Regions from separate parts of the Planococcus faecalis genome, predicted to be linked through region 2. Evidence: predicted binding sites of a transcription regulator. Region 2 holds the regulator's gene; the other holds the start of a gene.
The links. The regulator CtsR, encoded in region 2, represses protease genes until heat stress. The targets are predictions, from matches to a motif close to ATGGTCAATAAAGGTCAAACA.

Region 1 (4,788 bases), 1.1 Mb from region 2:
CATCACAATGTCTTCAATATCGTGTTCATTGCTCGCATCGTTAATATAGGCAGAACCAATATTAGAAGTCATAATGACTACCGTGTTGGAGAAGTTAACTAATCGTCCTTGGCTGTCAGTGATACGGCCATCGTCTAATATCTGCAGTAAGATATTGGCAACATCCGGGTGTGCTTTTTCAATTTCATCGAGCAATACAACGGAGTACGGATTCCGGCGCACGGCTTCTGTTAGTTGGCCACCTTCTTCGTAACCGATGTATCCCGGAGGTGCCCCGACCAAACGTGACACACTGTGTTTTTCCATATACTCTGACATATCGATTCGAATAAAATGATCTTCCGAATCAAATAGATTTGCGGCCAGCGATTTTGCTAACTCTGTTTTCCCTACGCCTGTAGGTCCAAGGAAAATAAAAGAGCCAATTGGTTTTCTTTCGTCTTTAATACCCGCACGCGCTCTCCATACAGCTTCTGTAACCAGTTCGACTGCTTTGTCTTGACCAATTACGCGCTCTTTTAACGTCTCACCTAAACGCAATAACTTTTCACGTTCACCTTCTACTAATTTTGTTACCGGAATTCCAGTCCACCTTGCGACAATTCCTGCAATTTCTTCTTCCGTTACTTCTTCGCGCAGTAAGCGCTCAGTACCCTCTTGTTCTAAAGCGGCTTCTAGTGCGACTAATTCTTTTTCGAGTTCGGGAATTTTGCCATGCTGTAAGACAGCCGCCGCATTCAAATCATAACGATTTTCAGCATCTTCTAATTGTCTGCGGAATTGGTCTAATTGCTCACGTTTTTGTTGAATTTTTTTCAATGATTCTTTTTCTTCCGTCCATTGACTTCTCATGCCAGACGAAGAGTCGCGCAGTTCAATAATTTCTTTACGCAAGGTGTCGAGTCGTGCTTTGCTTGCTACGTCTTTTTCTTTCATTAACGCTTGCTCTTCAATTTCTAGCTGCATCAGACGACGCGTCACTTCATCAAGTTCTTGAGGCATTGAATCGATTTCTGTACGAATCATCGCACAAGCTTCATCAATTAAATCAATGGCTTTGTCAGGCAAAAAGCGTTCTGTAATGTAGCGGTCCGACATAGCAGCCGCTGCGACAATCGCACGGTCATGAATTCGAACAGCATGATGTAGTTCAAAACGTTCTTTTAAGCCACGCAAAATCGATACCGTATCTTCAACAGACGGTTCGCGCACCAGTACTTGTTGAAAACGTCGTTCTAAAGCCGGATCTTTTTCGATATGCATGCGATACTCATCTAGCGTAGTCGCACCAATGCAATACAGTTCTCCTCTAGCAAGCATGGGCTTCAGCATATTCCCTGCATCCATTGCTCCTTCAGTTTTCCCTGCTCCAACAATCGTATGAATTTCGTCGATAAACAAAATAATCTGACCTTCGCTATCTTTCACTTGCTTTAAAACGGCTTTTAATCGTTCTTCAAATTCTCCACGGTATTTAGCACCAGCAATTAACGCACTCATGTCGAGTTCGTAAATGGTTCGGTTTTTTAATCCTTCTGGTACGTCGTTACGAACAATGCGTTGAGCTAATCCCTCAACAATTGCTGTTTTACCAACACCTGGTTCACCAATCAACACGGGGTTATTTTTTGTTTTACGCGATAAAATTCGAATTACATTACGGATTTCCTGATCTCTACCGATAACAGGATCCATTTTTCCTGATTGCGCTTGTTCAACCATATTCCGGCCAAACTGCTCCAATGGAGATTTTTGTTCTTCGTTATTCTGGGATTGAACCATTTTATCCACTCCTTTAAAAGTTTGACTATCTTTGACTAATTAAATTATAGCTAATTATTCACTGTTAAGCAATTATTTCGACCTTTTTTTAGTACTCGTATCAAACAAAAAACCCTCACTGGAATAAATCCAATGAGGGTTTTTTACGTACTATTTATCGAACGCCAAGTGCCATTTTTGCATAGCGTGACATATGTTCTTTGCCCCATACTGGCTGCCAGACGATTTTTACATCGACTTCTTCTACTTCAGGTAGTTCATACAAAGCAGTTTTAACCATTTGCACGATCTGTGGTCCCATTGGACAACCCATAGACGTTAACGTCATCGTCACTACGGCAAAACCATCTTCTGTCAACATCACATCATAGATAAGCCCAAGATTAACAATATCGACTCCTAGTTCAGGATCGATTACTGTTTCTAACGCACCCATCATACTATCTTTCATATCTTGATCCATCTAAATCCCTCCCTTACTATTAAAACTATCTTAACAAACTTCATATGAAAATGGAATCGACATGCTTAGTTAGATAAATACTTCGCGAGCCATTCTGTCGCTTCAAGCATCCCTTTTCGGCTTACTGCATGTCCCGCTTCTCTTTCCCGAGTAAAGGTTATTTTTTCTGGTACCGCTTCGTAATGCTTCTTAAGTTCTTTATACAAGCGATAAGTTGGTTCAAAAGGTACCGTCATATCTTGTTCGCCGTGCCAAAAATAAATGGGACGGCCATTAAACTTCGCTTGATGTTGAACACTGTCAAAAATCGCTAAAGTCGAAAGCATTCGTTCACGCTCTTCTTCACTAACTGGCAGCTTGAATCCTCTTGATTCATATTGGGCCATTTGTGCTTGCGCTAATTCTACATAATTCCCTGCACCCATCATTACTGCAGCTACTGAAATCCACGGATAAACTGTCATTGCTCCTAGAGTGGTAATCCCACCCATAGAAGTGCCACCTACTCCTGGTTCTCCAACTACTAAGTCTTGCTTGTGCAGTTCTTTGTGTAAAAAGGCTAATTCTTCTATAGACGTCAGAACAATTTCCCAAAATCGCAGGCTGATCTGAACATTATCCAATCCTTCACTTCGTTCACCGTGAAGATGCGCATCCGGCAAAATTACACGAAGTCCTTTTTCAGCCAATTGGTAAGCGTAATGCAAGTTATGTTCTTTTGCACTCGTATGGCCATGAAAAAAGACAACCGTTGGCAATGCGACTTTTTCGCATTGATCTGGTGTTATATGAAGCAACGGTATGTGCCCCCAAATTTGTCGTTGAACTCTCAACTAAAATCACTTCCTTCACCTCTAATCGTACCAATCTTCTCGATTCCCAGCAAACGCCGATTCTCTCTAGCGAAAAGTCTTTTCCTCCTCTGAAATTTTTGACGAATCGCTTGTACTATCGCTACACTAGGAATAGATAGAAAGGAGACGGCTATTTTTATGAAACAACATTTAATTGTTCTAGATTTAGACGGCACATTATTGACCGATCAGAAAGTTATTTCCCCGAAAACAAAACGAACGTTAAATAAAGCAATGGAAGCAGGACATGAGGTAATGATTGCTACGGGTCGACCTTATCGTTCAAGCGAAACTTTTTATAAAGAGCTAGGACTAACAACCCCCATCGTCAATTTTAACGGTGCATTTGTCCACCATCCTACAAACAATCATTGGGGAACACATCATACACCAATCGGATTGAACGTTGTCCATGAAGTGGTAGAGTCTATGCATAACTTTGATTTCCATAATATTGTGGCAGAGGTCTTAGACGATGTGTATGTCCACCATCATGACGAAAAACTTATGGATATTTTTCGCTTTGGTGATCCTACAATCACAACTGGAGATTTACGCAATTACTTAAAAACAGATCCGACGTCTATTTTGATTCATGCTCCATATGAACGCGTACAGGAAATCCATGACCATTTATCTTCTGTACATGCAGAAGTAATCGATCATCGCCGTTGGGGAGCTCCGTGGCACGTGATTGAAATTGTGAAAAGTGGGATGAGTAAAGCCGTTGGACTAGATCGTGTTTCCAAATCAATGGGCATTGCACGAGAAAACATTATTGCTTTTGGTGACGAAGACAATGATCTTGAAATGATTGATTTTGCAGGAGTCGGTGTTGCCATGGGCAATGCCATTGAACCGTTAAAAACGATTGCCAATGAAATCACGTTAACTAATAACGATGATGGCATTGCTGAGTTGTTAATAGAGCGGTTGAAGCTGTAACTACAAAAGGGGGATTGACTATGAGACTATTTGCTGACAGCGCATCTGATCTGCCAAAAGACTTTTTCGAAAATGAAAACGTTGTTTTATTGCCGCTTCGTGTTCATATTGGAGATCAGGATTTCGAAGACATTCGAGGCATTCAATCCATTAAAGTGTTTGATGCAATTCGTGGTGGTGATCAACCTAAAACATCCCAAGTTTCACCTGAAGAAATGTGGTCAGCTTTTGAACAGCTGGCAAAAGACAAAGACGAGGGCTATTATATTGCCTTTTCTTCTGAGCTATCAGGTACTTATAATACAGCCGTAATGGTGGCAGATCAGGTACGTGAAGAATACCCGGATTTGAAGCTAACAATACTAGATTCAAAAGCCGCTTCGCTTGGCTACGGACTGTTAGTAAAAGAAGCCGCAAAATTGCGCTCCGCTGGACAGCCTCTCGAAACTATTATTAAGAAAACTCGTTTGATGATTGATCATTTAGAAAGTCTGTTTACTGTAGAAGACTTAGATTATATGGCTAAAGGCGGCCGCATTTCCAAAGGTAGCGCTTTTGTTGGCGGGTTATTAAATATTAAGCCATTGCTTCACGTAGAAGATGGCAAACTTGTACCGATTGAAAAACTTCGAGGACGTAAAAAAGTGATCAAACGGATGATTGACCTAATGAGAGAACGCGGAACTCAATTAGATCAACAGACAATTGCCATTAGCCACGGTGACGACGCAGAGTTTGCGGCTT
Region 2 (4,788 bases):
CCGCACGAAAGGCGTAACGATCTGGGCACTGTCTCAACGAGAGACTCGGTGAAATTATAGTACCTGTGAAGATGCAGGTTACCCGCGACAGGACGGAAAGACCCCGTGGAGCTTTACTGTAGCCTGATATTGAATTTTGGTGCAACTTGTACAGGATAGGTAGGAGCCTGAGATTCCGGAGCGCTAGCTTCGGAGGAGGCGTCAGTGGGATACTACCCTGGTTGTATTGAAATTCTAACCCACAAGCCTGATCGGCTTGGGAGACAGTGTCAGGCGGGCAGTTTGACTGGGGCGGTCGCCTCCTAAAGAGTAACGGAGGCGCCCAAAGGTTCCCTCAGAATGGTTGGAAATCATTCGTAGAGTGTAAAGGCAGAAGGGAGCTTGACTGCGAGACGTACAGGTCGAGCAGGGTCGAAAGACGGGCTTAGTGATCCGGTGGTTCCGCATGGAAGGGCCATCGCTCAACGGATAAAAGCTACCCCGGGGATAACAGGCTTATCTCCCCCAAGAGTCCACATCGACGGGGAGGTTTGGCACCTCGATGTCGGCTCATCGCATCCTGGGGCTGTAGTCGGTCCCAAGGGTTGGGCTGTTCGCCCATTAAAGCGGTACGCGAGCTGGGTTCAGAACGTCGTGAGACAGTTCGGTCCCTATCCGTCGCGGGCGCAGGAAATTTGAGAGGAGCTGTCCTTAGTACGAGAGGACCGGGATGGACACACCGCTGGTGTACCAGTTGTTCTGCCAAGGGCATCGCTGGGTAGCTATGTGTGGCCGGGATAAGTGCTGAAAGCATCTAAGCACGAAGCCCCCCTCAAGATGAGATTTCCCATTGCGCAAGCAAGTAAGATCCCTCAAAGACGATGAGGTAGATAGGTTCGAGGTGGAAGCGTAGCGATACGTGCAGCTGACGAATACTAATCGATCGAGGACTTAACCAACACATTGTATGCGAAAAACTTGCTTGTTTCACCTGTCGTTTATCCAGTTTTGAAAGAATAAGCCCAAGTTTTTGTAAAAAAAGCTTGAAAAAAACCAGTACCACTGGTATAATAAATCTTGTCTTTCAAAACCAAATAGTCCAGTGATGATGGCAAAGAGGCCACACCCGTTCCCATCCCGAACACGGCAGTTAAGCTCTTTTGCGCTGATGGTAGTTGGGGGTTTCCCCCTGTGAGAGTAAGACGTCGCTGGGCACATGAAAAAAAGTCGTTACCGATTCCGGTAACGGCTTTTTTGTATGGAAAAAATTAGAGCGCGATAAAAAATGGTAGTTGATAAGTTAAGTATGTTTATTGAAGAAAATAAAGAATGATGCCTTCACCTTCATTGGGTCTACTGATAGTACTTCAATAAGAAATGTAGCTGATATTTCGAAATAGAACAGTGAGTAAAGAGTCTTGAAGCTGAATTGCTTCAAGGGTTTTTTAAAAATTGATTCCGTTAGTCAGTCATCGTAGAAATGATTAATCCATCTGCCTGCAATCCATCTTTACAAAGGAGTTCATTGGAATGTTCATTCAAGGCGCGCTGGGAAGGTGGGCCAATATCCGCAAAATAAATCGATATGTCGTACCGGTCGCACTATGGTTCCAATTGGAAAATTCCTTGCCACAATCAAACTTGATGGAATTAAACAAATTTCTTGGAACTCTTTGAAACCATTTATTCAACGGGGATTTAGTACCTCACGGCTTACGTCCTGCAGGTACCAAGGTGATGATCACTTTCGTCAGTCTTTCAACCCGTGTGATTACTGCACTTTTGTGGGGAGCGCCTGCAATGGTGTTGCCTCGGATATGCTCGAACTTTTTTTGGAACGAAGGATAATTGGCTTTTCTTTCAGAAATATGCCGTTGGAACGCCTATTGCATCGGTGTTCCTGGTAGCCGTTGAGCTTTCGTTTCCCTTGCATTGGCAGTGCGGCAACATCAAGAAATCGCCTTTTGAACATGCGCTAGAGCGTGCGAATGGAATCATCTCTGCGTGGCCTAGAGTGACGTCTAGTGTTCAGTCCTGAGCTACCAAGTTTTTGATATAAGATTTTTTATTACTTCGGTAAAGCAACTAAAAGGCGACCACAGAGTTTCTTGTTTTTGTGACTAGGTTTAATAATCGCGGGTTGAGTGGCTCGGTTTCAAGAAATTGATGACATTGTAATTGGCTGCAGGAAGCGATTCAGACGTTTGGCAATTTGCGCCACAGGTAGGGGGGAGGCTTCCATCACCGGTTCATCCGTGATCGCTCCTCCATTTTTCTTTGGTCGGAAAATACATAGTGAATTTACTAAGAATGGCTTTTTTAGTTGTCGAACTTAAGTTTACAATCGGTGTGAGTAATCCTTTCGATACTTACTATTTGATATCTCTAAAAAGCTTGGTGTATAATTAAGTCAAATATAGTCAAAGTCAATTTCATCATATTATGTATTAAAGAGGTGAAGACGGTGCGAAACATTTCGGATGTAATTGAAGGTTATTTAAGACAAGTTATCGAATTAAGCGAGAGAGATCATATTGAAATTAAACGCAGTGAAGTTGCTGAAAAATTTCAATGTGTTCCTTCTCAAATAAATTATGTCATTAATACTCGATTCACTGTTGATCGTGGATATTTAGTAGAAAGTAAGCGTGGCGGCGGTGGATATATTCGTATTAAGAGAATTAGACTTCATCAAAAATCAGACGTAATTGCAGAAGTAATACAGAGGTTGGAACATGGAGCTACTCAAGTAATGGCAGAAGACATTGTTTTTAGGCTACTGGATGAAGAGATTGTTTCTAAACGAGAGGCAAAACTAATTCTAAGCGCAGTAGATCGTTCAACTCTTCTGTTGGCTCTTCCGATACGTGATGAAGTCCGTGCACGGATTCTTATAGCGATGCTTTTTACAATTAAATATGAATCGAACACTTAAAGAGGTGAAAAGATGATTTGTACTCAGTGCGGAGAATGTTCTGCATCAGTAATAGTGAAAAAACAGCAGCTAGGACAGGTGATGGAGCTTCAGTTATGTCATATCTGTGCTGCTGAAAATCATAGTATCAATATTGCTTTTGAACAGGATCCATTAGCTATTCACCAACTATTATCGAATTGGTTCCCTAATTCGCAAGCGACTATTAGCAGGCCAAAAAAAGAAGTGGCTATTTGTCCTTCTTGTGGCTTTACTTTTTCACATTTTCTAAAGCTTGGAAAATTTGGATGTGCTTCCTGTTATGATACATTTTCGTCACAACTCAATGAAATATTCAAGCGATTTCATAATGGCAATACAGAACATACGGGAAAAATACCCGCTTCTTACGGATCAACGTTAAAAATTAAAAAAGAGATTGAAAAACTTCGAAAGCAAATGCAGGTATCAATTCAAGAAGAAGAATTTGAAGAAGCTGCAAGATTAAGAGACGAGGTAAAACGATTAAACGTAACGCTTGAGGGGGGTTCACCAGATGGCAGTTGAACGGTTTCTCCAACCTCGGGCAAGCAGCTGGATGGCCAATGATGGTAGCAATGTAGATATTGCAATGAGTACAAGAATTAGATTAGCTAGAAATTTGAATGATTTTAAGTTCCCGTATGCCTTTACAGAAGACGAAGCACTTAAAGTGGATAAAGAAATTTCCTCTGTATTATTAGATAAAGGTAGTGAGTTAGATTATACTTTTAGCCATATCAATATTGACGAACTTGCCCAATTACAAAAAGAAGTACTTGTAGAAAAACATTTAATTAGTCCTTACCTTATGAATAGCTATCACCCGGGCTCTGTTTTATTGTCTGAAAACGAAGAGTTGAGTATTATGGTAAATGAAGAAGATCATTTGCGGATTCAAAGCTTGCAATCTGGATTTCAGCTTCAAAAAGCTTATCAAATAGCAAGTGAACTAGATACGTTATTAGAAAAGAATTTGTCTTATGCTTTTCATGAGAAGTATGGGTATCTGACTAGCTGTCCGACCAATGTTGGCACTGGAATGAGAGCTTCGGTTATGCTTCATTTACCGGCTTTGACTATGTCTCATCAGATTCAACGGATTATTCCCGCGATCTCAAGGCTTGGTATGGTAGTACGTGGTATTTATGGAGAAGGTAGCGAGGCGTTAGGAAATGTTTATCAAATATCCAATCAATTAACGCTTGGTAAATCAGAATATGAAATTCTTCAAGATTTGGAGAATATGACAGAACAGATTATCCAGCAAGAACGTAAAGCACGTGAAGCCATATTGTTAAACTCACCTTTAATGTTAGAGGACCGGGTGTATCGTTCGCTTGGTGTTCTTACCCATTCGAGACTGCTGACGACGGAAGAAGCTGCGACTTGTCTGTCAGATGTTCGATTGGGTATTGATTTAAAGATGATTCAAAATATGAATATGTCGATTTTGAATGAATTAATGATTTTTATGCAGCCGGCATTTTTGCAGCAATATGCAGACAAGCCACTGCAACCGAAAGAACGTGACTTTGCTCGGGCGAAGTTGTTCCGGGAGCGATTGAATAAAATAGATATGAATAGTGAAGGAGAGGATCTTGCATGATGTTTAATCGATTTACACAACGCGCACAAAAAGTTCTTCAATTAGCTCAAGAAGAGGCCATTCGCATGAAACATGAATCAATCGGTACAGAGCATATTCTTCTCGGTTTGATTCGTGAAGGTGGCGGTATTGCCGCAAAAGCTCTAGAAGCGATTGAAGTGAACACACAGTTGATCGAAGAAGGTGTTAAAGAATTAGTGGGTGTTGGCGAAAAAGACGTTGGTCCAATCGTTCATTACACGCCAAG

Region 1: a site for CtsR is predicted at 1,801-1,821, ahead of AJGP001_RS12420 (ATP-dependent Clp protease ATP-binding subunit). Genes of this name have one in related genera too.

Annotation. Positions count from the first base shown of each region.
Region 1 covers NZ_CP019401.1:2,460,473-2,465,260, forward strand. The annotation lists gene AJGP001_RS12420 (ATP-dependent Clp protease ATP-binding subunit) at 1-1,782, opposite strand, end outside; gene AJGP001_RS12425 (metal-sulfur cluster assembly factor) at 1,937-2,245, opposite strand; gene AJGP001_RS12430 (prolyl oligopeptidase family serine peptidase) at 2,311-3,078, opposite strand; gene AJGP001_RS12435 (Cof-type HAD-IIB family hydrolase) at 3,238-4,044, shown strand; gene AJGP001_RS12440 (DegV family protein) at 4,065-4,788, shown strand, end outside.
Region 2 covers NZ_CP019401.1:96,658-101,445, forward strand. The annotation lists rRNA gene AJGP001_RS00460 (23S ribosomal RNA) at 1-938, shown strand, start outside; rRNA gene rrf (5S ribosomal RNA) at 1,078-1,193, shown strand; gene AJGP001_RS17425 (hypothetical protein) at 1,510-1,656, shown strand; gene AJGP001_RS00475 (CtsR family transcriptional regulator) at 2,444-2,914, shown strand; gene AJGP001_RS00480 (UvrB/UvrC motif-containing protein) at 2,927-3,460, shown strand; gene mcsB (protein-arginine kinase McsB) at 3,450-4,541, shown strand; gene AJGP001_RS00490 (ATP-dependent Clp protease ATP-binding subunit) at 4,538-4,788, shown strand, end outside.